One region of the Vreelandella sp. V005 genome, then DNA from elsewhere that is predicted to be linked to it. Evidence: predicted binding sites of a transcription regulator. Region 1 holds the regulator's gene; each other region holds the start of a gene.
The links. The regulator sigma-54, encoded in region 1, starts transcription at its own class of promoters, with help from an activator protein. The targets are predictions, from matches to a motif close to TGGCACNNNNNTTGCTNT.

Region 2: the regulator sigma-54 is predicted to act here: its motif matches at 1,110-1,127, upstream of speB (agmatinase).
Region 3: the regulator sigma-54 is predicted to act here: its motif matches at 2,130-2,147, upstream of ACUN8H_RS02780 (NarK family nitrate/nitrite MFS transporter).
Region 4: the regulator sigma-54 is predicted to act here: its motif matches at 1,087-1,104, upstream of ACUN8H_RS10505 (P-II family nitrogen regulator).

Annotation. Positions count from the first base shown of each region.
Region 1 is NZ_JBQXYA010000001.1:88,896-92,002, reverse strand. Features, by position in the region: gene ACUN8H_RS00455 (PTS sugar transporter subunit IIA) at 11-481, opposite strand; gene hpf (ribosome hibernation-promoting factor, HPF/YfiA family) at 486-794, opposite strand; gene ACUN8H_RS00445 (RNA polymerase factor sigma-54) at 894-2,306, opposite strand; gene lptB (LPS export ABC transporter ATP-binding protein) at 2,445-3,107, opposite strand, start outside.
Region 2 is NZ_JBQXYA010000003.1:81,065-84,171, reverse strand. Features, by position in the region: gene ACUN8H_RS08975 (sigma-54 interaction domain-containing protein) at 1-954, opposite strand, end outside; gene speB (agmatinase) at 1,224-2,174, shown strand; gene ACUN8H_RS08965 (YjiH family protein) at 2,314-3,107, shown strand, end outside.
Region 3 is NZ_JBQXYA010000001.1:600,023-603,129, reverse strand. Features, by position in the region: gene ACUN8H_RS02785 (nitrate- and nitrite sensing domain-containing protein) at 1-511, opposite strand, end outside; gene ACUN8H_RS02780 (NarK family nitrate/nitrite MFS transporter) at 617-1,969, opposite strand; gene ACUN8H_RS02775 (patatin-like phospholipase family protein) at 2,326-3,107, opposite strand, start outside.
Region 4 is NZ_JBQXYA010000003.1:409,089-412,195, reverse strand. Features, by position in the region: gene ACUN8H_RS10515 (helix-turn-helix transcriptional regulator) at 1-86, opposite strand, end outside; gene ACUN8H_RS10510 (accessory factor UbiK family protein) at 476-823, opposite strand; gene ACUN8H_RS10505 (P-II family nitrogen regulator) at 1,180-1,518, shown strand; gene ACUN8H_RS10500 (ammonium transporter) at 1,597-2,844, shown strand; gene glnK (P-II family nitrogen regulator) at 3,015-3,107, shown strand, end outside.

The DNA of each region.
Region 1 (3,107 bases):
CCTCAGGCTATTACGGGGAGGTTTGATCACGAATTTTGGCGGTAAGTAACTCAAGTAATTCGCGCTGGCTGCCTGCTTTACGTAGCTGCTGACGGGTACCTGAATCGTTCATAATGGTGGCGACTTGCCCAAGCAGTGAGAGATGCGTGTCATCCGCTTCCTCTGGCACCAATAATACGAATACCAAGTCAACGGGGTCGCCGTCGATGGCGTCAAAATCAATGGCTTCTGTGAGCTTTAAAAACCCCGCAATGGGAGTAGTGCAGTGTGGGCTACGCGCATGAGGGATAGCCACGCCATTACCAATGCCGGTGCTGCCCAAGCGCTCGCGGCCGATTAAGCGGCTGAACACTTCTTGGCTGTCCAGGCTGGGAGTATTTTGGGCAATAAAGGTGCTGAAAAACTCCAGCACCCTTTTTTTGCTGCCCCCGGGGACGTCAAAAAGAACCCGTTCCGGGGGGAGTATGGTTTCCAACGTCATTGAATTAACGCACGCCAGCGCCTTGGGCGCGAGCTTGTGCTTTTTCCTTATGTTTAACAAGTTGACGGTCAATTTTGTCCGCTAACGCGTCAATGGCGGCGTACATATCACTGTCTAGGGCTTCGGCATGTAAATCAGCCCCTGCTGCATGCAGTGTACAGGCGGCTTGCTGGCGCTCTTTCTCCACCGATAGGGTGACTTGCACCGTGGTTATATTGTCGTAATGGCGCTCTACACGTTCAAGCTTTTCGTTGACATAGTCACGCAAGGCGTCAGTCAGTTCTACGTGATGACCAGTGATATTAACTTGCATTGACGTACTCCTTATCCATCGGACTGTACTTCGATTGTAACCCTTTTTGCCGTATTGCAAAGCCCTTGTCGAGAGTTTCCCCTTAAACGTTGACCAGCGCTAGCGTAAGCGACGGCGTTCACTGGAAGAGGGAATGCCCATCGCTTCGCGATATTTTGCCACCGTACGGCGGGCTACCTGAATTCCCCCCTCGCCTAATAGTGTTACTAAACGACTATCAGAAAGTGGTTTGCCGGGCGGTTCCTCTTGAATTAGCTTCTTAAGGCGGGCGCGGATCGCGGTGCTTGAGTGGCTGTCACCGTCCTGGCCGCTGACTTGGCTTGAAAAAAAGTATTTGAGCTCAAAAACGCCCCGAGGCGTATGAATAAATTTCTGAGTGGTTACTCGGGAGATTGTCGACTCGTGCATTTCGACGGCTTCGGCGATATCGGCCAGAATAAGCGGTTTCATGGCTTCTTCGCCATGTTCTAAAAAGCCAATTTGTCGTGTGACAATTTCGCGGCCAACCCGCAGCAAGGTATCGTTGCGACTAGAGAGGCTTTTGATCAGCCAGCGTGCTTCTTGCAGGTGCTCTTTCAAAAACTGGTTGTCTTGGCTTTTGTCAGCACGTTTGATCAGGCTGGCGTAATCGGGCTGAATGCGCAGTCTTGGCAGGGCCTCTGGGTTGAGTTCTAAGTGCCAGCCTTCATGGTCATGGCGTACGACGAGATCCGGCGTTACGTAGCTGTCGTCGGTATCGCCATAGGCGCTGCCTGGGCGGGGATCAAGACTGCGTATTAGCAGAATGACATCCGCCAATTGGGCGTCATCGAGCCCCAGGCGGCGCTTGAGCAAACGTATGTCGTCTTTACCCAATGCTTCAAGAAATTGACGCACTAAGCGACGAGCGGGCACCAGTAGTGGTGTGTTATCGGGCAGGGCAGCCAACTGCAGCATTAAGCACTCCCGCAAGTCGCGGGCAAATATCCCCGTGGGCTCGAACTGCTGGAGTTTAAGTAGAATGGTTTCTACTTCGCGCTGGCTGAGCCCTTCGATTCCCTGGTCGCGAAGCCCTTCACGGATGTCATTAAGCGGCTGGGTTAAGTAGCCATTCGCGTCAAGCGCATCGATTAGGCTTTCTGCGACTAGCTGCTCCCTGGCACCAAAATCGGTCATCGCAAGTTGCCACAGCAAGTGCCCATGAAGACTCTGGCCAGCCGCCTGACGCTCGAAGTCAGGGCCTTCGCTGCTGCCGCTGTGAGTGCCAACGTCTTGATAGGTGTCAGACCAGTCGCTGTCGACGGATAATTCGGTAGGAATACTCTCTGACCACTCTTCCTCTTTAGTCTCGCTGACGGCCTGCTCGCTAAATTCATCTTCCTGTTCCAGCAGGGGATTGGCATCCAAGGCCTGCTGAATTTCTTGACGGAGGTCCAGCGTTGACAGCTGTAGCAGGGCAATCGCCTGCTGCAGCTGAGGCGTCATGGTTAGCTGTGTGCCGATACGCAGTTGGAGAGAAGCTTTCATGACCATCTGAGAACCACTCGTTAATCAGAATGCTCCACCCTAGTGTGAGTAGCTCCTGGGCGCAAGTGCAATAAGCATGCCATTGGTAGTAAAGTTGTTGTGGAACACGATTTAGAGGCAAAAAGTTTAGATGCAAAAATCAACTCAGAGGCGAAAATCAGCGCCTAAATAAACGTCTCTCACTTTTTGGTTAGTCAGAATCGATTCGGTTGAGCCGCTGGCGATGATCTGCCCATCGCCCACGATGTAGGCGATATCGCAGATGTCGAGCGTTTCGCGCACGTTGTGGTCAGTGATGAGTACGCCAATATGACGCTGCTTAAGAGCCCGGATGATGGTTTTAATCTCGCCGACCGAAATGGGGTCAACGCCAGCAAACGGCTCATCCAATAATATAAAGGCGGGTTCCGTGGCTAGTGAGCGAGCTATTTCTACTCGCCTGCGTTCGCCGCCTGAAAGGCTCATGCCCAGGTTGTCGCGAATATGCGTGATATGGAAGTCTTCTAGCAGTGCCTCCAGGCGCTGCTCGCGATCGCTGCGGTTAAGCTCTTTGCGCGTTTCAAGTATCGCCATAATATTATCGGCGACCGATAATTTACGGAAAATCGACGCCTCTTGTGGCAGGTAGCCAATCCCCGCCGCTGCACGCTCATGCATGGGAGCGCGGGTGAGGTCTACCTCGTCGATGCCCACTTTGCCTGCATCGGATTTTACCAGCCCCACGATCATATAAAACGAGGTGGTTTTGCCCGCGCCGTTGGGGCCGAGCAAGCCAACCACGCTGCCTTGGGAAATCTCTAAATTAAT
Region 2 (3,107 bases), on a different contig from region 1:
GATCACGTTGAGACGGTAGTAAAGATCCAAGCGAAATAGCCCGGCTTCCACCTGTTTACCCAAGTCCTGATTGGTTGCCACCACCAAGCGAAAATCGACCCGGCGCGAGCGCGTATCGCCCAAGCGAGTCAGACTGCCATCCTGAATGACTTTGAGCAGCTTGGTTTGCATCAACAGCGGCAGCTCGCCGATTTCATCTAGGAACAGCGTGCCCCCTTCGGCCTGCTCCAATAACCCGGCTTTACCTTGCCGTGCCGCACCGCTGAATGCGCCGGGCTGGTAGCCAAACATTTCGGACTCGAACAGGTTTTCAGGAATTGCCGCGCAGTTGACATCGATAAAAGGGCCGTTATGGCGCTGGCTCCAGCGGTGTAGCTGCTTGGCAAAAGCGGTCTTGCCCACCCCTGACTCCCCCAGCATCAGCACATTGGCGTCTGAAGGGGCGACCCGCTTGAGCAGCAGGGCAATTTCCCGCATCACATGGCTTCTGACCTGCAGGTTATCCAGGGCGTCATCCAATGCCTGCTCTTCGGCATCCGGTGCGGCCTGGCTGCGCTTTAAGTGTTCGCTAAAGCGTTTTTGTAGCAGCGCATACTCGTCTTGCAGCAACTGCAGATCGGTTAAATCTCGCGAGCGACTGATAATGCGTTCCAGCTTGCCATTTACGAACACCGGATAGGCTTCCGCAATGACGCGGCGGCCCGTACCCGTGATTTGCATCAATTGAGCGGGCTGGCGGGTGCGCATGACTTCCATGGTGATGGAGGGCTTCAATACCCCAGCGGCCTGAAGCTGTTGAACGCTGCTGGAAAGTAGCTCTTCTCTCGACACTCCATAAACCGCTTCGGCCCCTGGGCTGACATCCACGATCTGCCCATCGCCACTGACGATAAAGAAGTGATCGTTGGCGGTTTCTACAATGGTTTGCAGTACGTGCTTGTCTATTTCACTCATTCTGTTTCTCTCACGCCATCTCTCATGGCAGCCAGTCTTGCCCAAGTAATTCATAAATGAATGATTGATTCACTTATGAATCGTTGGTGTGCCTATTTGATTCATTTTTGCATCGTTTTGCCAGCAATCCTACCTGTTTATCGCTAGCGCAGGGTTGGCACGTTCTGTGCAGTGTCTTAGAAGACAAAAAACCCAAGAAGACAAAGAACTCAACTAGGCAGCATGGATAAGCCGTGCCTAAACGCCACAATAAATCCAAGGAGATAACGATGTCAGAGTTTAATCAGCCGCTGGGCGGTAATACCATGCCGCGCTTTGCAGGCCCCGCCACTATGATGCGCCTGCCCACGCAAGAGAACGCCCAAGGGTTGGATGCCGCCTTTATTGGCATTCCCATGGATATCGGTACCTCGAATCGCCCCGGCACACGCCTTGGGCCGCGGCAGATTCGCGATGAGTCGCGCATGCTACGCCCCTACAACATGGCCACCGGCGCCGCGCCGTTTGAAAGTCTGCAGGTAGCCGATATCGGTGATGTACCGATTAATACGTTCCACCTGCCGAAAAGCGTCGACATCATCACGGCCTTCTACGACGACGTGTTAAAGCATGACTGCATTCCGCTGACGCTAGGTGGCGAGCACACGCTGACGCTGCCGATTCTGCGCGCCATGGCCAAAAAGCACGGCCCGGTGGGGTTGATTCATATCGATGCTCATGCCGATGTGAACGAGCATATGTTTGGCGAGCCGATTGCCCATGGGACGCCGTTTCGTCGTGCCCAGGAAGAGGGGCTGCTGGCCCACAACAAAGTCGTGCAAATCGGCCTGCGCGGGACCGGTTACGCCCCTGAAGATTTCGACTGGTGTCGCGAGCAGGGCTTTCGTGTGGTGCAGGCTGAGGAGTGCTGGCATCGCTCGCTGGCGCCGTTGATGGCTGAAGTGCGCGAGAAGATGGGCGATATCCCAGTGTATATCAGCTTCGATATCGATGGACTGGACCCCTCGGTCGCGCCCGGCACCGGCACGGTGGAAATGGGTGGCCTGACCTCCGCCCAAGGGCTCGAGATTGTGCGCGGCGCGGCGGGTTTGAACATCGTCGGCGGTGATTTGGTTGAAGTCTCGCCGCCTTATGACCCCAGCGGCAACACGGCGCTGATGGGCGCCACGCTGCTGTATGAAATGCTCTGCGTCCTGCCGGGCGTGAAGCGTGGCGACTAAGCCGCTGTTAAAACAGTTTTGATTCAAAAAGCGCCGATCTAACAAGGCGCTAATAAAAAAGACATATGGCAGGAAGTACTGCTTCCTGCCAGGACGCCGCTAGCCCACCTCCAATAATCACTTCCAATAGGTGAACCCTATGTCGAATAGCACCGTTAAGACCGAAGAGCCGACCTCGTCGGGGCCGATCCCCCAGGCGCATTTACTGAAGTTTATAGTGCCTTCTTTAATTGGGGTTCTGCTGTTCCTCGTCCCTTTTCAATTTGGCGATACCATCAATATTGGTATGGGCCTTATGGCGGAGGGGTTGCAAACGCTATTAGGCTCAGCGCTGCCTGCTATCGCGGTAGTCGTGCTTTGTCTGTCAGTGGTAGTCACTGTTTATGCCAAGCTAGCTAACCCTGGCTGGGCCAAAAAAGGCATGTTGCACGAGATGTTTCATGTTGGGCCGCTGTGGTTGGCAATGCGTGCTTTAGGCGCCCTGTTTGCGGTGATGACCTATTTCCAGTTTGGGCCTGAGTTCGTCACTGCCTCTTTTACTGGTGGCGTCATGCTCAATGACCTTGCGCCGGTGCTCTTAACGTTCTTCTTCTTTGCCGCGCTGTTGCTACCGTTCCTGGTCGAGTTTGGCTTTATGGAGTTTATCGGCAGCATGGTACGCAAACCGTTCCGGATAATTTTTAACCTGCCGGGACGCAGCGCCATTGATGCCACTGCTTCATGGATGGGGTCAGGTACCGTGGGTGTGCTCATTACCACACAACAGTATGAGCAGGGCTATTACAATGGCCGCGAAGCCTCGGTGATTGCTACCAACTTCTCTGTGGTCTCCATTGCCTTTGCGCTGTTAGTGACCAGCTTCGTCGATATTAATCACCTGTTTGTACAGTTTTACACGACGGTCGTAGTGGCAGGATTAATCGCTGCGGTCAT
Region 3 (3,107 bases), 510 kb from region 1:
GCCCAGCCAGCTCTTTTCCTTGCATTAAGTGAAAAATGGCGACCAGCGTACGGGTGATGTCGGGGTCGATAGAAGTATCAGCCGCCTCGAAAACAATGGCCAGCAGGCCGCTGGTCAATTGATTAAAAGCTTGAGTGGCCGCATCGGGTGAAATGGCGAAAGTATCGATGGCCTCGCGGAGCGCGCCCAGCTCATCCAGGGCAGACCAAACGGCAGCAATTCGGCGCAGTAGCCGAGCGGCCGCCTGGGGGCGAGCCTCTTGGCTAAGCGCTTCCAGCCGTTGGCGCATGAGTGTTTCCGCCTGCTGGCTATGCTGCCGATAGGTGTTGCGGCGGGAGCTGAAGCGCTGGCCTTGAGAGGCTAAATAGATGGTGGACGCGCCCCGTTCACGTTGGAGCATATGAATAAAATGACTAATGTCGCCCACAATGTCGGCCGTGGTGGCAAGGTGAGTAAGGTTGTCGATATCGCAACGGATGGCGGTTAACAGCAGCTGCTGCGCTGAAGACATAATCATTTCCTTAATGGCTCGCCGCCTACCTTCAAACACTCCCATAATGCTTGCTAAAGGATAAAGGCGTCTGGGAGTGCCATTGTTGAGTTTATGAGCGCGTGTTTAGCGAAGCGACAGCGCACCTGCGCCTACGTCATCACCAACGGCGTCACGGTAAGCTTTCGCCTCTTCGGCTTCAGTTGCATCGCTAAAGCGTACCAGTAACACGCAAGAAGCCAGCACAAGTACGGTGAGGCCGAGGTAAAACAGCCCCTGCTGATAGCTTAAGCTTTCGCTACGAAATAAGAAGGCAGCGCCGACTGCGCCAACGTTACCGCCAGCACCGACAATGCCAGCAACGGCCCCGAGCGCTTTTTTATTGATAAAAGGAACAATGCCGTAGGTGGCCCCTTCCGCCATCTGCACAAACAGACTAAATACCAACATGATGCCAATCGCGAGGCTGAGTACGTGCATCTGCGAGAACGCCACCAGCGCAATCCCTTCGCAAATCAAGGCAATAAACAGCCAGCGAACGCGTCCCTTCAGGCCACCTTGTTTAGCGAAAAGATCCGAGAAAACGCCGCCTAACGTACGCGCAAAAATATTCATCAAACCAAATAGACCGGCAATCAGACCTGCGGTGGCCAAGGTAAGGTCAAACTTATCGAAAAAGTAGATGGCGGCAATGTTATTGATCGTTAGCTCAACCCCAAAGCAGAGGCCGTACACCACAAACAGCGCCCACACCCGGATATCTTTGGCGGCGGCGAGGAAGCTATGCTTTGCGCCATTTTCGCCATTGGCTTCGGGCAGCTCGCCGCGTGCGCGCAGCTCACTGAAATTGCCGTTGGGCGCATCTTGGGTAAAGAACCAGTAACCGATGCCGGTAAAGAACATCACCACACCAGGCACCATCATCGCTAAACGCCACCCAAAGGCTTCGTTGACACCCAGCATTAGCATGCCTGAAAAAATCAGCGGCATGAGTATTTGGGTGGTGCCGCCGCCTAAATTCCCCCAGCCCGCACTGGTCGCGTTGGCTGTGCCGACCACATTGGGGGCGAACATCATGGACGTATGGTATTGGGTGATCACAAAGGAGGCGCCAATCGCGCCAATGGCTAAGCGCGCTAATAGAAACGTTTCAAAGCTATCGGCCAAGCCAATCCCCATGACTGGGATAGCCCCTAATAGCAGCAGACCAGTGTAAGTTTTACGCGGCCCAATGCGGTCGCACAGCACGCCAATCGCCAAGCGGACAATAACGGTGATCGCCACCGAGGCGATAATGGTGTTGCCGATTTGCGTTTGCGTCAGCGAGAGATCTTCGCGGACTATCGCCATCAGGGGGGCGATGCCAAACCAGCCGAAGAAACAGATATGAAACGCGAACCATGAGAAATGGAAAGCGCGCATTTGGGGAGTCGAAAAGTTGAAGAGCCGAATGCGGTTGGCTTTGTTGCGTATGTCCATGGGATGGCCTCACGGGGCATAAAACGAGTTGATCGCAACGCAACGCATTTAGCGCGTCGCGCAAACAATTGACGAGAACATGCCTTCACCATTGAAGGTCAGGTTCGACGCACTCGTACCCACTTGGGCCTGGTCCACGCCTACCATCACTGGTAGGCATTATGCAGATACTTTGCCAGTTGAATTTTTATGTCAAAAAATCAGACGCTTAATTTTATATTGGCCAATGGCTAGTCAAAAAATCGCGGCGCACGTGCTGCATCATTGGGCATGTCACGCTTTTGTTGCCGCATCTTGGTGCTTTCAAAACGAGCTGAGCGCTGCGCTCATTGTCTAGTCATTAGGCGAACAGGCCGTTACTCATTTAAATAGACGGCGTCTATATCCAGCGTTGAGTATTCACCAATGGCATCAAAATGGTCACTCAGCCAGCGCTCCGCAGCCGCCTGACCCTGTTCGAACAGATGGCATAAGAAAGGCCACTCGGAATTGGACTTACTAGAGACAGACAGCCCCTCCAGCGCTAGCTCACCGCTAATACGGTGAAACAGCGCCTGCTGATAGCAGTTTTCGATACCTTGCTCATCCAGCGCGTGTTTAAGCAGGGCGATCATACGAATTTCTTTAATCAGTGCCGAATTAAAGGTGATCTCGTTAAGGCGATTCATAATGGCTGTCGCCGAGGTGGGCACTTCATGACGGCTAATCGGATTAATTTGGATCAGTAGGATATCGCGTGCGCTGCACTCTTCCATCAGAGGAAAGAGCGCTGGATTGCCCATATAGCCACCATCCCAATACGCTTCGCCGTCGATTTTGACCGCTTGGAACATAAAGGGTAGACAGGCAGACGCCATGACGGCATCAACGTTCATCTCTTCACGACGGAACACACGCTGTTTACCGGTGCGTACATTGGTCGCCGCTACGAACAGCTTGAGCTGTTCACATTTGCGAACCCGCTCGAAATCGATATGGTTTGCCACGATATCACGCAGCGGATTGATGTTGAGCGGATTGAGTTGGTAGGGCGAAGCCACTCGGCTTAATAGATCCATGGCAATGAAACCGGGGGAGTGATCCATACTCCAGTTGCCGGTCAAGATATCCAACGGTGAGCGGCGAATGGGGCTGGCCA
Region 4 (3,107 bases), on a different contig from region 1:
AAGCGCAATCCCAACTGTTCCAATGACTGCGATGTCAGGGTATGTGTTATTTGGCCGGTAGGTTGGTGCGCAGCGAGTGTGTTCATACGGTCATGGCGCTTTCGTTTAAATGATCTGCATCAATTTGGCGCATCACTACGCAAGGCAACGCTTTCCAATGCAGAAAACGGCGCTGGCATAAGACACTTAGCAGCGCTGCCGACACTGGCGTGATCTATCTTGGTGCTTACACACGGCTTTTTTTGATGAGCTCGCCCTTGTCACCATTGCCGTCAAGCCAATGGCACATGCAGTAGGCTGCCAGATAAGGAAGGTAACATTGACTGACAAAATGTCAATGATATTGATTCGTATTTATTTTCTCGACAAGGTCATACAACGAATATAGCGGGTTAACCGAGCGGCAAAGATCGGCAATAAGCGCCATGGCGCTATTGCCGATTTCCTCCGACGAAATAACTGAGCTGAATAGCGGTTATCCGTTAGGACGGTTGTCCTTTTTCGCGTCGTCACTGTCGGGCTCTGGGGTCGGCACCGGCGGTACTTCTGCTTCCAAGGGGGTGGCGGTTGCCGCTGCGGAAGCTTCAACGGTGGCCTCTAGGTTTGCCACTTGGCGTTCAAGGGCCTCTACCCGTGAACGCGTGCGCTGCAGTACATCCATCAAAATATCGAAATCTTCTCTGGAAACAAGCTCAAGGCGATCAAAGGCGCCACGCACGACCTGCTGCACGCCTTTTTGGATATCTTCCGGTGCCTGAGAGGCGTTCTGTAGACGGTCGCCAATTTGCTGGGCCAGTCGGCTGATGCGGTCTTGAGGCGCCATAGCTGCTCTCTCCTTAATCACGTATTAAATGAATCACTAAAAACGGCATACCGGTAAGGATACGCAACAGTTGGCGAATTCGCATGCGCCGAATGGATTTACTGCTTAGCGAGTGATTTGCATCGAAATAGAGCAGCCAACATTTGCTTGCGCTCTTTTTTGGTGCAATAGCCGTGATGAGAGAATGGGTTGAACGGGATTTAGCGCTCTATTGGACTTTTGTTTCGCTCTAATTTACTGATTTTTAAAATAAAAAAATCAGCTGGCACAGTATGCGCATTATCGGTTCAGGTGCTTATTCTGGCGGCAGTGCCGCTACCAATCTAGCAGGACTTATCCAGCAGGGGAGATCCGGGATGAAACTCATCACCGCTATCATCAAGCCATTCAAGCTCGACGACGTTCGTGAGGCACTCGCCGACAACGGTGTTCAGGGCATTACGGTGACCGAAGTGAAAGGCTTTGGCCGTCAGAAAGGGCATACCGAGCTGTACCGTGGCGCCGAATACGTCGTCGACTTTCTGCCCAAGGTAAAAGTAGAAGTGGCCGTCGACGATGCACGTTTAGAAAGCGTGCTGGACGCCATCTGCAGTGCAGCCAACAGCGGCAAAATTGGTGACGGCAAGGTGTTTGTTACGCCGCTGGAAGACGTGATTCGTATCCGCACCGGTGAGCGCGGCGCTGACGCCGTATAACGGACGCCACGCGAACAGGGCTGCAGAACAGAGCCGTCTTTTGCGAATAACTTCTCATAGAATAACGGGGAACACCTCATGAATGAGTTAGCTGATTTGAGCTACGCGCTCGATACGTTCTATTTTCTAATTTGCGGCGTGCTGGTGATGTGGATGGCCGCAGGCTTCTCCATGTTGGAAGCGGGCCTGGTACGCTCCAAAAACACCGCTGAAATTCTGACCAAAAATATCGCGCTGTTTGCAATTGCCTGCACCATGTACCTGCTGGTGGGCTACTACATCATGTACTCCAGTAGCGCGGGCGGCTTCCTGCCTAACCTGGGTTTCCTGATTGGTGCTGAAAACAGCGTTGATGCAGTGACCGCAGGCGGCGATGACGCCCCTTACTACTCCATGCGTTCTGACTTCTTCTTCCAGGTCGTGTTTGTTGCCACCGCGATGTCGATCGTGTCGGGTGCCGTGGCCGAGCGCATGAAGCTGTGGGCATTCCTGGCCTTTGCGGTGGTAATGACTGCGTTTATTTACCCGGTGTCTGGTTACTGGACCTGGGGCGGCGGTTGGTTGTCTGAAGTGGGTTACTCTGACTACGCAGGCTCAGGCATTGTGCACCTTGCCGGTGCAGCTGCGGCGCTAGCAGGCGTCATCGTGCTAGGCCCACGTAAAGGCAAATACGGTAAAGATGGTTCTATTCACGCGATTCCCGGTGCCAACATGCCGCTGGCAACGCTGGGTACCTTCATCCTGTGGATGGGCTGGTTCGGCTTTAACGGTGGCTCCGAACTCAAGCTGGCGGCTGTCGATTCTGCTAACAACGTGGCGCAAGTGTTTGTAAATACTAACGCTGCAGCAGCAGGTGGTGTTATTGCGGCGCTGATCCTGGCCAAACTGTGGTTCCGTAAAGCCGATCTGACCATGGCACTGAACGGTGCGCTGGCAGGCCTGGTCGCGATTACCGCTGATCCGCTCTCTCCGACCGCACTGGGCGCCACGATTATTGGTGCAGTGGGCGGCATCATTGTCGTCGCGGCTATCGTGACCCTCGATAAGGTGAAACTGGATGATCCGGTGGGTGCGATTTCGGTGCACGGTGTTGTCGGTATCTGGGGTGTGCTGGCGGTACCGCTGACTAACGATGGTGCGTCATTCGGTGCTCAGATTATTGGTATCGCGGGTATCTTCGGTTGGGTGTTCCTGGCAAGCCTGGTGGTGTGGTTGATCCTGAAAGCCATCATGGGTATCCGGGTCAGCGAAGAAGAAGAGTATGAAGGCGTTGATATCGCTGAATGTGGTCTCGAGGCCTACCCAGAATTTGGTATTAAGAAATAAGTAATGACTACCCATTGAGCTGGTGTGCTCCTTATAGCCTCCCCTAAAGTGGGAGGCTTTTTTATTCTCTGTCGATAGCGGTGTATGCTGGTGAGCAGCGGTTATTGGTTGCGATGCTAGCAACCGTTCAACTCAACCCCATCACGGCCACCCAGTTAGAGGATATGGTAATGAAATTGATCACAGCTATTATCAAGCCGTTCAAGCTTGACGATGTGCGCGAGTCGCTCTCCGACATCGGTGTACAGGGTATTACGGTGACG